4 regions of the Rahnella sp. PCH160 genome follow, and region 2 is predicted to be linked to each of the others. Evidence: predicted binding sites of a transcription regulator. Region 2 holds the regulator's gene; each other region holds the start of a gene.
The links. The regulator Fur, encoded in region 2, represses iron uptake genes when iron is present. The targets are predictions, from matches to a motif close to ATAATAATGAGAACNACTATCAA.
Positions count from the first base shown of each region.

Region 1: a site for Fur is predicted at 1,803-1,825, ahead of ACM5QY_RS10400 (Nramp family divalent metal transporter). Genes of this name have one in related genera too.
Region 3: a site for Fur is predicted at 1,094-1,116, ahead of fepB (Fe2+-enterobactin ABC transporter substrate-binding protein). Genes of this name have one in related genera too.
Region 4: a site for Fur is predicted at 1,272-1,294, ahead of exbB (tol-pal system-associated acyl-CoA thioesterase). Genes of this name have one in related genera too.

Region 1 is NZ_JBLOGT010000001.1:2,219,521-2,222,654, forward strand. It holds tRNA gene ACM5QY_RS10390 (tRNA-Ala) at 68-143, shown strand; gene ACM5QY_RS10395 (NupC/NupG family nucleoside CNT transporter) at 269-1,456, opposite strand; gene ACM5QY_RS10400 (Nramp family divalent metal transporter) at 1,873-3,102, shown strand.
Region 2 is NZ_JBLOGT010000001.1:4,503,875-4,507,008, reverse strand. It holds gene chiP (chitoporin ChiP) at 1-1,260, shown strand, start outside; gene chiQ (ChiQ/YbfN family lipoprotein) at 1,274-1,615, shown strand; gene fur (ferric iron uptake transcriptional regulator) at 1,758-2,213, opposite strand; gene fldA (flavodoxin FldA) at 2,530-3,057, opposite strand.
Region 3 is NZ_JBLOGT010000001.1:1,619,019-1,622,152, reverse strand. It holds gene rpoD (RNA polymerase sigma factor RpoD) at 1-163, shown strand, start outside; gene mug (G/U mismatch-specific DNA glycosylase) at 246-743, opposite strand; tRNA gene ACM5QY_RS07520 (tRNA-Ile) at 886-962, shown strand; gene fepB (Fe2+-enterobactin ABC transporter substrate-binding protein) at 1,139-2,107, shown strand; gene fepD (Fe(3+)-siderophore ABC transporter permease) at 2,119-3,134, shown strand, end outside.
Region 4 is NZ_JBLOGT010000001.1:1,661,557-1,664,690, reverse strand. It holds gene exbD (TonB system transport protein ExbD) at 1-247, opposite strand, end outside; gene exbB (tol-pal system-associated acyl-CoA thioesterase) at 257-1,177, opposite strand; gene metC (cystathionine beta-lyase) at 1,746-2,939, shown strand.

The sequences.
Region 1 (3,134 bases), 2.3 Mb from region 2:
TTACCAGAGTGAGTTGGTTAGTTCCTCAAAAGGGAACACAAGAAGTACAATGTGGACGACCTCGTGTGGGGGTATAGCTCAGCTGGGAGAGCGCTTGCATGGCATGCAAGAGGTCAGCGGTTCGATCCCGCTTATCTCCACCAAATATTAAAGAAACCCGCTTCGGCGGGTTTTTTGCTTTCTGTTCTCTCCCTCCTGACTTCCTGAATTGCAGGCATAAAAAAAAGGCGCCGGAGCGCCTTTCTTCGTCGTTCTGTTGTTTGCTTACTTACGCCAGTACCAGACCCGCGATAGAAGCTGACAACACGCTGACCAGCGTTGAGCCGTACAGCAGTTTCAGGCCGAAGCGTGAAACCACGTTGCCCTGGTGTTCGTTCAGGCCTTTGATAGCACCGGCAACGATACCGATAGACGAGAAGTTCGCGAAAGACACCAGGAACACGGACAGGATGCCCACGCCACGTGGTGAAAGTTCGGTCGCCACTTTCTGCAGATCCAGCATCGCAACAAATTCATTGGAAACCAGTTTGGTTGCCATGATGCTGCCGACCTGCAAGGCTTCGTGGCTTGGCACGCCCATCATCCATGCGAATGGATAGAAGACATAACCCAGCACGCCCTGGAAGGTGATACCGAATACCACGTCAAACAGCGCATTCAGGCAGGAAATCAGTGCGATGAAACCAATCAACATGGCGGCAACGATGATAGCGACTTTGAAACCGGCCAGGATGTATTCACCCAGCATTTCAAAGAAGCTCTGACCCTGGTGCGTGTTCCCGATTTGCAGGTCTTCTTCTGAATCAACTTTATAAGGGTTGATTAACGACAGTACGATGAAGGTACTGAACATGTTGAGCACCAGCGCAGCAACAACGAAGCGCGGTTCCAGCATGGTCATGTACGCACCCACAATCGACATAGAAACCGTCGACATCGCTGTGGCTGCCATGGTGTACATACGTTTTTCAGACATTTTGCTCAGAATATCTTTATACGCGATAAAGTTTTCTGACTGACCCAAAATCAGGGAGCTGATGGCGTTGAAAGATTCCAGTTTCCCCATGCCATTAATTTTCGACAAGACCGTACCGATGATACGGATGACGAAAGGCAGGACACGAATGTGTTGTAAAATACCGATCAGTGCGGAAATAAACACGATCGGACACAAGACTTTCAAGAAGAAGAACGCTAATCCTTTATCGCTCATGCCTCCAAATACGAAGCCGGTCCCTTCCGCAGCGAATCCTAATAATTTCTCAAACAAGTCTGAGAAGCCTTTCACAAAACCTAAACCGACAGAAGAGTTCAGGAAGAAATAGGCTAATAAGACTTCGATGACCAACAGCTGAACAATGAAACGCAAACGGATATTCTTCCGGTCACGGCTCACCAGTAAAGCCAGTGCTGCGACAACGGCCAACGCTAATACAAAGTGCAATATTCGGGACATGGGTGCTCCAAATTAGAGGCAGGCTATATTTCGACGGACATTTTATGTAACGCGTACATTTAAAACGTGAAGTCGATAGCAAATATAGAAATTACAGACACGAATTGCAACAAATCGAGGTCTATCACACAAAATATCAAGATGTTAATAAAACTAAGCACAATTAGCATTCTTGTGCTAGTTTTATCATGTGCCGTAATGCGTTCCAAATCTGGCCAGTAAATGTCTGTTTTAGGAAAATGCATGCTGTCAGGCTTTCTGAAAGCCGACAGAATGATTAACCACTCAGTGATGACTTTGCCGCTTACGCTGCTGCCTATCAGAGAAATTACTCCGATCATTCTAAATGCACTTGATAATCATTATCAATTAGATATGATTGATGTAAGCGTAATAATTGTAAGGGTTAACTGACTATGCTGAACAGCCGGGCCGAATCTACAGGCCGCGCAGCCAGAAAGATGAAGCTTTCACTGATGGGACCGGCGTTTATTGCCGCCATCGGTTACATCGATCCGGGCAACTTTGCGACTAACATTCAGGCCGGTGCGTCTTATGGCTACCAGTTGCTGTGGGTGGTGGTCTGGGCCAACGTCATGGCGATGTTGATCCAGTTATTGTCTGCCAAACTGGGTATTGCCACCGGCAAAAACCTTGCCGAACACATCCGTGACCGTTTCCCGCGTCCTGCCGTCTGGGCTTACTGGGTCCAGGCGGAGATCATCGCGATGGCGACCGATCTCGCCGAATTTATCGGTGCGGCGATCGGCTTCAAATTGCTTCTCGGGGTTTCGCTGCTTCAGGGCGCGGTGCTTACCGGGATTGCCACCTTTATTATCCTCGGGTTACAAAAGCGCGGGCAAAAACCGCTGGAACTGGTCATTGCCGGTTTGCTGCTTTTCGTCGCCGCCGCTTATATCGCAGAGTTGTTCTTCTCGCAGCCAAGCATCGTGGCGCTGGGTAAAGGCATGCTGATCCCTGCGCTGCCCACCAGTGATTCCGTCTATCTGGCCGCCGGTGTGCTGGGCGCGACCATCATGCCGCACGTCATTTATCTTCACTCCTCGCTGACTCAGCGGGCAGGGAAGGCCTCGAAAGAACAGCGTTATTCCGCGACAAAGCTGGATGTCGGTATCGCGATGACCATCGCCGGTTTCGTGAATCTGGCGATGATGGCGACCGCCGCCGCTGCGTTCCATTTCAGCGGCCACAGCGGGATCAGTGAACTCGACGAAGCCTATCTGACGCTGCAACCGCTGCTCGGCCACGCCGCCGCGACGACATTTGGCCTGAGCCTGGTCGCTGCCGGTTTATCCTCCACCGTGGTCGGCACGTTGGCCGGTCAGGTGGTGATGCAGGGCTTTGTGAAATTCTACATTCCGCTGTGGGTGCGCCGTACGGTCACCATGATGCCGTCTTTTATCGTGATCCTGATGGGGCTCGATGCGACGCGAATTCTGGTCATGAGCCAGGTATTGCTGAGTTTCGGGATTGCGCTGGCGCTGTTGCCGCTGCTGGCCTTTACCGGCAACCGCAGCCTGATGGGCGAAATGGTCAATACCAAAACCGTACAGTGGGCGGGGCGACTCATTGTGCTGATTGTTGTCAGCCTCAATTTCTATCTGCTCATCGGTATGCTGAAATAATTTACAGCTGACAGATTCAGGCCATAAAAAAC
Region 2 (3,134 bases):
GAAACTCGCCCGGACGGCTCAAAAGTCACGGTGAATAACCCCGACTACGATAAATATGCCACCAACCTTTCGCACGCGACCGCCAACCTGAATCTCGATTTCTCCTCCGGCTACGCCTGGGACATGTTCGGTATCGACATCGCCGCGTTTACCGCGATTGAACTCGCCGAAGCCAGCGACAGCGGCCACCCGAACGAAATCGCCTTCTCCTCCAAAAACCACGCGTATGACGAAGATTACTCCGGCGATAAAGGCGGCGTCAGCCTCTACAAAGCCGCCGGAAAATTCAAATATAGCGGATTTTGGGGCCATGCCGGTTACATTCAGCCGACCGGACAAACGCTGATCGCCCCGCACTGGAGTTTTATGCCGGGGACGTATCGCGGTGCAGAAGCCGGGTATAAACATGATTTTGGCGATCCTGGCGAACTGAGTTTCTCCTACATGTGGGCGGATGAATACAAATCGCCGTGGCATCTGGAAATGGATGACTTCCGCCAGAACGATAAAAAAACCGGTGTTTCCTACATCCACTCGCTGGGGGCGAAATACGACTTCAAAAATGATCTGGTGCTCGAAGCCGCTTTTGGTCAGGCAGAAAGTTACGTCGATCAGTACTTCGCCAAGGCGTCGTACAACATTGATCTGATGGGCAATCCGCTCACGACCAGTTACCAGTTCTACGGCGCGGAAGATCGTATCAGCAGCCAGAACGATCCGAACAGCCTGTATGACGGTTTAGCCTGGTTGCAGGCGCTGACTTTCGGTTACACCACCGGCCAGTTCAACTGGCGTCTGGAAGGGACCATGGTCAAAGCAGAAGGGAATCAGGGGTATTTTTTACAACGCATGACCCCAACGTATTCTTCTTCTAACGGACGTCTTGATGTGTGGTGGGACAACCGTTCTGACTTCAATGCCAATGGCGAAAAAGCCGTTTACGCAGGTGTCTTATACGATCTGGCGAAATGGGAACTGCCGGGCTTCGCGGTGGGCGGTTCTTATGTTTACGCCTGGGATGCCAAACCGAGTACCAATCCAGCTTATGATCAGAGCCAGCGCCTGAAAGAAAGCGCCTGGAGCCTTGATGCGCTCTACACCATTCAGGAAGGCCGCGCGAAAGGCACGCTGTTCAAACTGCATTACACCCAGTACGACAACCACTCGGACATCCCGAGCTGGGGCGGCGGTTACGGCAACATTTTCCAGGATGAAAAAGACGTGAAATTCATCGTTATCGCGCCATTCACTATTTTCTGAGGACACAAAACCGATGAATAAATTACTGATAATTGTCGTGACTTCCCTGCTGCTGGCCGGTTGTGCGCCAACGGCAACGCAAACCGAAAATGCAAAACTGCGTCAGGCGTACAGCAACTGCATCATAAAAGCAGAAGGCTCGCCGGACAAAGTGGCATCGTGCCAGACTGTTCTTGACGTTCTGAAACAGGAACAGGCGCACAAGCAGTTTGCTGAACAGGAAACCGTGCGCGTGGTGGATTATCAGCGTTGCCTGACGGCACGTAAAACCGGTGACGGTCAGGCTTTTGCGGCGGATTGCGGGAAAATCTGGCAGGAAATCCGTTCTAACAATTCGCCAAAACCAGAGAATTGATAGGACGTGATACCTTAACGTCGATGTTAAGAAACACCACGCCCCGGCTTGCCGGGGCGTGGTGTTTTTAATTCGCTGTCTGAATCACAGGCATAAAAAAACCGCCTTTCAGCGGTTAATTCATTCGGACTGACCGTGCAGATTACTGCGCAGGTTTATCATTGTGCAAAGAATCATCTTCGCGACAATCGCCTGTTTCACAGTGGCCGTACAAGTACAGACTGTGGTTGGTCAGTTTGATACCGTGTTTCTTCGCAATCTCACGCTGACGGCCTTCAATGTATTCGTCGCGGAATTCAATAACGCGGCCGCAATCCAGGCAGATCAGATGATCATGGTGATGCTGCTGAGTCAGTTCGAAAACGGACTTACCGCCTTCGAAGTTATGACGGGTAACGATACCGGCGTCATCAAACTGGTTCAGAACGCGGTAAACCGTCGCCAGGCCAATTTCTTCCCCCATATCAATCAGTTGCTTGTACAGATCTTCCGCACTAACGTGATGACCTTCCGGCGCTTGCAGCACTTCCAGGATTTTGAGGCGCGGAAGCGTGACTTTTAAGCCGGCTTTCTTCAGTGCGGTGTTGTTGTCAGTCATGCGGATTCAGTCCTGTTACTATGTGCTAATCAAGTTGAGGCATGCAGCCTGTGGCATCGGCGGCACAAAAATTTGTCGTTTAAGGATTCTTCGTTTTCAGGAAGTGTGCCGATTCTCAAAAACGTAGCCTGTTAATAAAGATCACAAAATGCTTGTCACATTCGATAATGCAACGACTTGATCGATAGAAAAAACAGATGAACTCAGTGTACCTTGATACCACCGAAAGTTACAATTTTGTAGCGGTTAAATTGTTAATTTCAGTAATAGTTTGGCCCTTCAATTGTAGAATAAATCCTCAGGGCCAACAGGGTTTTTAGCCAATAATTTCTGAAAGGCTCAGTTCTTCTGTGATCTGTTTGACCCACGCACTGACACGTTCACCAGTCAGTTCCGGCTGACGATCTTCGTCAATTGCCAGTCCGATGAAGTGCTTATCATCAGCCAGACCTTTCGATGCCTCGAAGTGATAACCCTCAGTTGGCCAGTGGCCCACAATCACCGCGCCGCGTGGCTCGATGATGTCACGCACGGTACCGAGCGCATCACAGAAGTATTCGGCATAGTCTTCCTGGTCGCCGCAGCCAAACAGGGCCACCAGCTTACCTTCGAAATCTATCTCTTCCAGCGTCGGGAAAAAATCGTCCCAGTCACACTGTGCTTCACCGTAATACCAGGTTGGAATTCCGATCAGCAAAATATCGAATTTTTCCAGATCCTCTTTGCTGCTCTTCGCAATGTCATGCACCTCTGCAACATCTTTACCCAATTGCTTTTGGATCATTTTCGCGATGTTTTCGGTGTTACCTGTATCGGATCCAAAGAAGATACCTACTACGGCCATAAGATTACCTAACCTCTTGTTCTCTATGAAGTGCTCTGCATTGCAGGCAATAATAACGCAGATGATAGCAAACTCGC
Region 3 (3,134 bases), 2.9 Mb from region 2:
TATGCGTTTCGGTATCGACATGAACACTGACCACACGCTGGAAGAAGTGGGCAAACAGTTCGACGTTACCCGTGAACGTATCCGTCAGATCGAAGCGAAAGCGTTGCGTAAACTGCGCCACCCAAGCCGCTCTGAAGTGCTGCGCAGCTTCCTGGACGATTAATCGCCTTCAGGCTGTCAGCCATTAAAAAGCCCCGCCTTTCTCTGGAAATGGCGGGGCTTTTTTGTTCGTATTCATGTAAAAGTCAGGGATTAAGCGACGCATATAACTCACGATACGACTCAACCAGCTCTTCGAGCGTCGCACGATTCAGCCCGCTGGGATTAGGCAAAACCCAGACATCACTCCGGCCAATTTTCAGCGTCTGGCGCCCCCAGTTTACCTTGCTAATGCCAAAGGCTTTACTGAAGGCCTGTTTACCCAGGATCGCTAATGCACGTGGTTGGTAATGAAATATTTTCTCTTTTAACACCTCACCGCCATCGCGCAATTCATCGCGATTCAACTCGCTGGCTTCCACCGTCGGACGCGCCACAAGCGCCGTGATACCGCAGCCAAAATCCTGCAACTGCTGCCACTGCTCCGGCGCTAACTGACACCCTGTGAAACCCGCCTGATGAATCACCTTCCAGAAACGATTGCTACCATTAGCAAAAGGGTAACCCTTATGGGCAGATGAAAGGCCGGGATTAATACCGCAGAACACGACCTGAAGATCCTCCGCGAGGATATCTGTAAGCATAATGTTTTCCTGAGACGTATTTGCTCGAGTTATGGGTAAAAAAGTCTGCGAACACAACATACTAGAACTGTGCACAAAACACGCATACAGACCGAACACATATAGACCTGTAAGCAGAGTTTACCGTATAATCCCGCACCTCGGCCCTTTAGCTCAGTTGGTTAGAGCACGCGACTCATAATCGCTTGGTCGCTGGTTCAAGTCCAGCAAGGGCCACCAAATTTTAGCTTTTAAATCATATAATTAAGCCACTTCGCAAGAAGTGGCTTTTTTGTTCCCATGATTCCCGCCTTAACCAGACCTTTACCCTCGATCTGCCCCTCCCGCGATTGACCGCGCCGCGCCTAAATATAATAATGAGAACCATTAACATTAAAAATTAGGGAATGGATCCAATGAATAGCGCTGGTTTTCGCATTTTTGCAGGGATCGCCGGGCTTTTTTTATCACTAATTTTCACCACTCATGCCTTTGCAGAAGGCTGGCCTCGCGAGATCAAAACCTCTCACGGCATCCTCACATTACAGCAACCTCCGCAGCGAATTGTGTCCACCAGCGTGACGGTCACGGGGACATTACTGGCCATCAACGCGCCGGTAATTGCCAGCGGGGCTTCCGGGCCAAACAGCCGCATTGCCGATCAACAGGGTTTCTTCCGCCAGTGGGGAGATGTCGCGAAAAAACGCGGAGTTGAACGTCTGTACATCGGCGAACCGAATGCAGAAGCCATTGCCGGTCAGGCTCCAGACTTAATTATTATTGCTGCCACCGGCGGCGACTCCGCCCTGAAACTGTATGATCAGCTCTCCGTGATTGCGCCGGTCATGGTGGTCAATTATGACGACAAAAGCTGGCAGGATCTGGCGAAGGAATTAGGTCAGGCAACGGGCAAGGAAGCCGATGCTGCAGCCGTTATTGCCCGATTTGATGCACGCGAAAATGCATTGAAAAAAGCCATGAAACTACCACCACAGCCCGTTTCTGCGCTGGTTTACAGCGCCGATGGCAAAACGGCAAATCTCTGGACCCCCGCCTCGCCGCAGGGACAGTTGCTGCAAGAGTTAGGGTTTACGCTGGCATCGGTGCCTTTAAACATTGCCGCCAGCCTGAGTCAGGGAAAACGTCATGATATCATTCAGCTTTCCGGCGAGAAAATGCCTGACGCGCTGAACGGCCAGACCCTGCTGTTGTTCTCTGCCAGTCAAACCGACGCGGAGCGTCTGCTGAGCAATCCGTTCCTCGCAAAATTGCCCGCCGTAGAAGGTAAGCGCGTTTATGCGATGGGTGATGACACTTTCAGGCTGGATTATTACAGCGCCAGCAATATGCTGACGCAGCTTGAAACCCTGTTCGCCTCCCGCTGATGCCTCGTCTTATGCACCCGGTTTCTGTGCCCCGCGTTTCATCGCCGGGGCAGTTTTCGCGACAAGCCACCGGGTTACTGTTTGCCGTGCTGCTGCTTGTTCTGATGATGGCGCTGAGTCTGTTACTGGGTGCGAAATCTCTTTCATTCAGCACCGTGATTTCAGCACTCAACGGGCACTGCACCGGCGCTGACTGCGTGATCGTGACCGATGCCCGGTTGCCGAGAACGCTGGCCGGTTTGCTGGCGGGAATGGCGCTCGGATTATCGGGCGCGCTGATGCAAACTCTGACCCGCAATCCTCTGGCCGATCCCGGCATTCTTGGCGTTAACGCCGGAGCGGGGTTCGCGGTCGTTCTCGGGATTGCCTTCTTTGGTGCCACCGATGTCAGCGGTTATCTGTGGTTCTCGTTTGCCGGAGCCTTATCAGCGACGCTGCTGGTCGCCATGATTGGCGCACTCGGGCGCGGAAGGCTGGATCCCGTTCGTCTCACGCTGGCAGGCGTTGCGCTGGCGGCCGTTCTGGAAGGGTTCTCGTCGGGAATTTCCCTCCTAAATCCGCAGGTTTACGATCAGTTGCGCTTCTGGCAGGCCGGTTCGCTGGATATCCGCAATATGGCGGTGATCCGAACCGTCACACCGCCGATCCTTTTCGCCGTTTTCCTGAGTTTGCTGATGATCCGTTCCCTGAATAATCTGACGATGGGCAGTGAACTGGCGACCGCGCTGGGCACTAAAATCATCACCACCCAACTGCTGGGATTACTGGCCATCACGCTGTTATGCGGCAGCGCGACGGCGGCCGTCGGCCCTATAGCGTTTGTTGGTCTGATGGTGCCGCATATGGCGCGCTGGATTTGTCGTGCGGATCCCCGCTGGATGTTGCCGTGGACGCTGGTTCTCACGCCGGTGCTGTTGCTGGCGGCGGATATCGCCGGGCGGCTTCTGGTCGCCGGTGAGCTGCGGGTTTCAGTCGTCGTCGCCTTTATCGGCGCGCCGGTGCTCATTTTTCTGGTTCGCCGCCCCGG
Region 4 (3,134 bases), 2.8 Mb from region 2:
TGTTTACCGGGTTATCGCCGAGGAACAGCTGCTTGTCAGATTTCACCGTCAGGAAGATCGGCTTCTCAGGACGCGGCTGTGCTTTTGCCGTCGAGGCCGGTAAGTCTACCCGCACATCGACGGTGGCCAGCGGCGCTGCCACCATGAAGATAATCAGTAACACCAGCATGACGTCGATAAAAGGCGTGACGTTGATGTCATGCATTTCACCGCTTTCGTCGATATCGTCGTTTAACCGAATAGCCATAATCTGTTCTTACCCTACGCGTAACTGACCCGTCTGACCGCGCGGCGCATCGCCTTCGCTGGCAGCCAGGTCCAGATCACGGCCCTGTAACAGGATAATCTGCGCCGCCACATCACCGACCTGATGACGGTAAGACGTAATAGTGCGGGCGAAAATGTTGTAGATAACCACGGCGGGGATTGCGGCAATCAGGCCGACAGCCGTTGCCAGTAAGGCTTCTGCGATACCCGGCGCGACGACCGCAAGGTTGGTAGTCTGCGTCTGAGCAATACCGATGAAGCTGTTCATGATGCCCCAGACGGTACCGAACAGGCCGACGAACGGAGAGATTGCCCCGATGGTCGCCAGTATCCCGTTGCCACGGCCCATATAACGACCGGCGGCACCGACGCGGCGCTCAAGACGGAAACCTGTACGCTCTTTGATGCCGTTGTTGTCAGCTGAACCGGCGGAAAGCTCGAGTTCGTTCTGCGCATCGCGAATCATCTGCGCGCTGAGGCTGCTGGCGGCAAAGCTTTCAGCCTGTTCAGCGGCTTCGTCCAGCGTTCGCACCGAAGACAGCGCATCGAATTCACGACGCATGCGGCGTTTACCGCTGAAGACTTCAGCGCCTTTGCTAAACAACAGCGCCCAGGTGACGACGGAAGCCAGCAGCAGGCCAATCATCACGGTTTTCACCACCACGTCAGCGTGGTGATACATGCCTAATACAGACAAGTCGGTAGGAATGATAGGCGTCGCTTCGGTCGGCGCAGGTTGCATTAATGGAGCAGGCGTCGCATCAGCCGGTGCCGGGGTGTCAGCCGTTGCAGGTTGAGTCGCCGCAGAAGTCACGGCTTGTGCCGCAGGCGTCGCAGGTGCCGCCATCGCGTTGCCGCTTAAGCCAGCAACCAACATTAACGACATCAGGAGTGAAGTCGCCTCTTTCATCTTATTGCGAGCCGTTTTCACGCGTCGCCTCCAGCCAGAATCAGTGTGTAGAAGGAATGAATAACGCCGAATGATATCAAAGAAAAAGCCCTAATTGATAGTCGTTCTCATTATTATTTACATTGTCGCGCTTCCCGCCACGGGTGTCATTGATGGATGACAAGGTTTTTCCCGTTTGGACAGGGCGTGAACAATTTACCCTCGTCACACTTTTCATAAAAATGTCGCGGTAAATAAATCAGCCAATAAAAATTATCAACGTTAAAAAACAGAAGGTTAATTCGTCAGCATCCGCACCTGACCACTTTTACAGAATGAGAATAATGCGCAGATATTGCATAACCGTGGAGAGGAACGTTTTTAACTGACCGTCTGTATTCGCGATGAGACTGCATGCACAGCGACCGGTATGAAGGCCCTGCAGCCGGCGGGCTTTTGTTTTAGCTGAAATTTTCTCATCCAACGGGCAAAAACCTGACCCGTAAAATTCATCATGTTAAGTTAATTACATATCAGCCGCTGCCACAGAGCGCGGGTCTACATGGTTAAACAGGGTGAAATACGGATTATGTCGTCTAAAAAAATCGAAACCGCGCTGATCAGCGCCGGGCGAGACAAAAAGTACACACAGGGTTCAGTGAATGCCGTGATCCAGCGCGCTTCGTCGCTGGTGTTTGAGACCGTGGCCGATAAAAAACACGCCACCGCCAACCGGGCAAACGGCGAGCTGTTTTATGGACGTCGCGGCACCCTGACGCATTTCTCCCTGCAACAGGCGATGGTTGAGCTCGAAGGCGGCGCGGGTTGCGCGCTTTATCCGTGCGGGGCGGCGGCGGTCAGCAATGCGGTGTTATCGTTTGTCGGCACCGGTGACCACATTCTGGTGGCGGGTTCGTCTTACGAACCGACGCAAGATTTTTGCGAAAAAGTGCTGAAAAAACTCGGGGTCGCGACCACTTATTTCCGCGCAGATATCGGCGCTGAGTTAGGTTCGCTGATGCAACCCAATACCAAAGTCGTTTTTCTCGAATCGCCGGGGTCGATCACGATGGAAGTCCCGGATATCCCGGCGATGGTGAAAGCCGTGCGCGCCGTGTCTCCGGACGTGGTGATCATGATCGACAACACCTGGGCGGCCGGCATTCTGTTCAAAGCGCTGGAATTTGATATCGATATTTCCATTCAGGCCGGAACCAAATATATCGTCGGCCATTCCGACGCCATGATTGGCACGGCGGTATCCAACGAACGCTGCTGGGAACAGTTGCGCGAGCACTCTTATCTGATGGGGCAAATGGTTGACGCCGACACCGCCTATGTCGCCAGCCGCGGGCTGCGGACGATGGGCGTGCGGCTGAAACAACACGAAGAAAGCGGCATTCGTATCGCGCAATGGCTGGCAGAACGTCCGGAAGTAGAAGCTGTAAATCATCCGGCGCTACCGGGCAGCAAAGGCCACGAATTCTGGAAACGTGATTTCTCCGGCAGTTGCGGTTTGTTCTCGTTTATCCTCAAACAGCGTCTGAGCAAACAGCAGCTTTCAGACTACCTCGACCACTTCGAACATTTCAGCATGGCGTATTCCTGGGGCGGTTTTGAATCGCTGGTTCTGGCCAATCAGCCGGAAGAAATTCAGGCGATTCGCCCGGCAGAAATCGTTGATTTTTCGGGTACGCTGGTGCGCCTCCACATCGGGCTGGAAAATTGCGATGACCTGATCGCCGACCTTACAGCCGCATTCGAAAGAATTGCGGCGGCCTGAGCGGGAGAGATTGCGACACACCGCGCAGATCGGTAAGGTCTCTGTCGGATTTTCATTCGCAAAATGAGAATAATCTGTAAGCTCTACCTAGAGCTCCGGTGAATCAATACCGGAGTGTTCTGTCTTTTTACAGCCGCCTCAGATCAACATACGGACAAGGGATCCTTGGTACACTGGCAAGTGACAGTTTTTCAT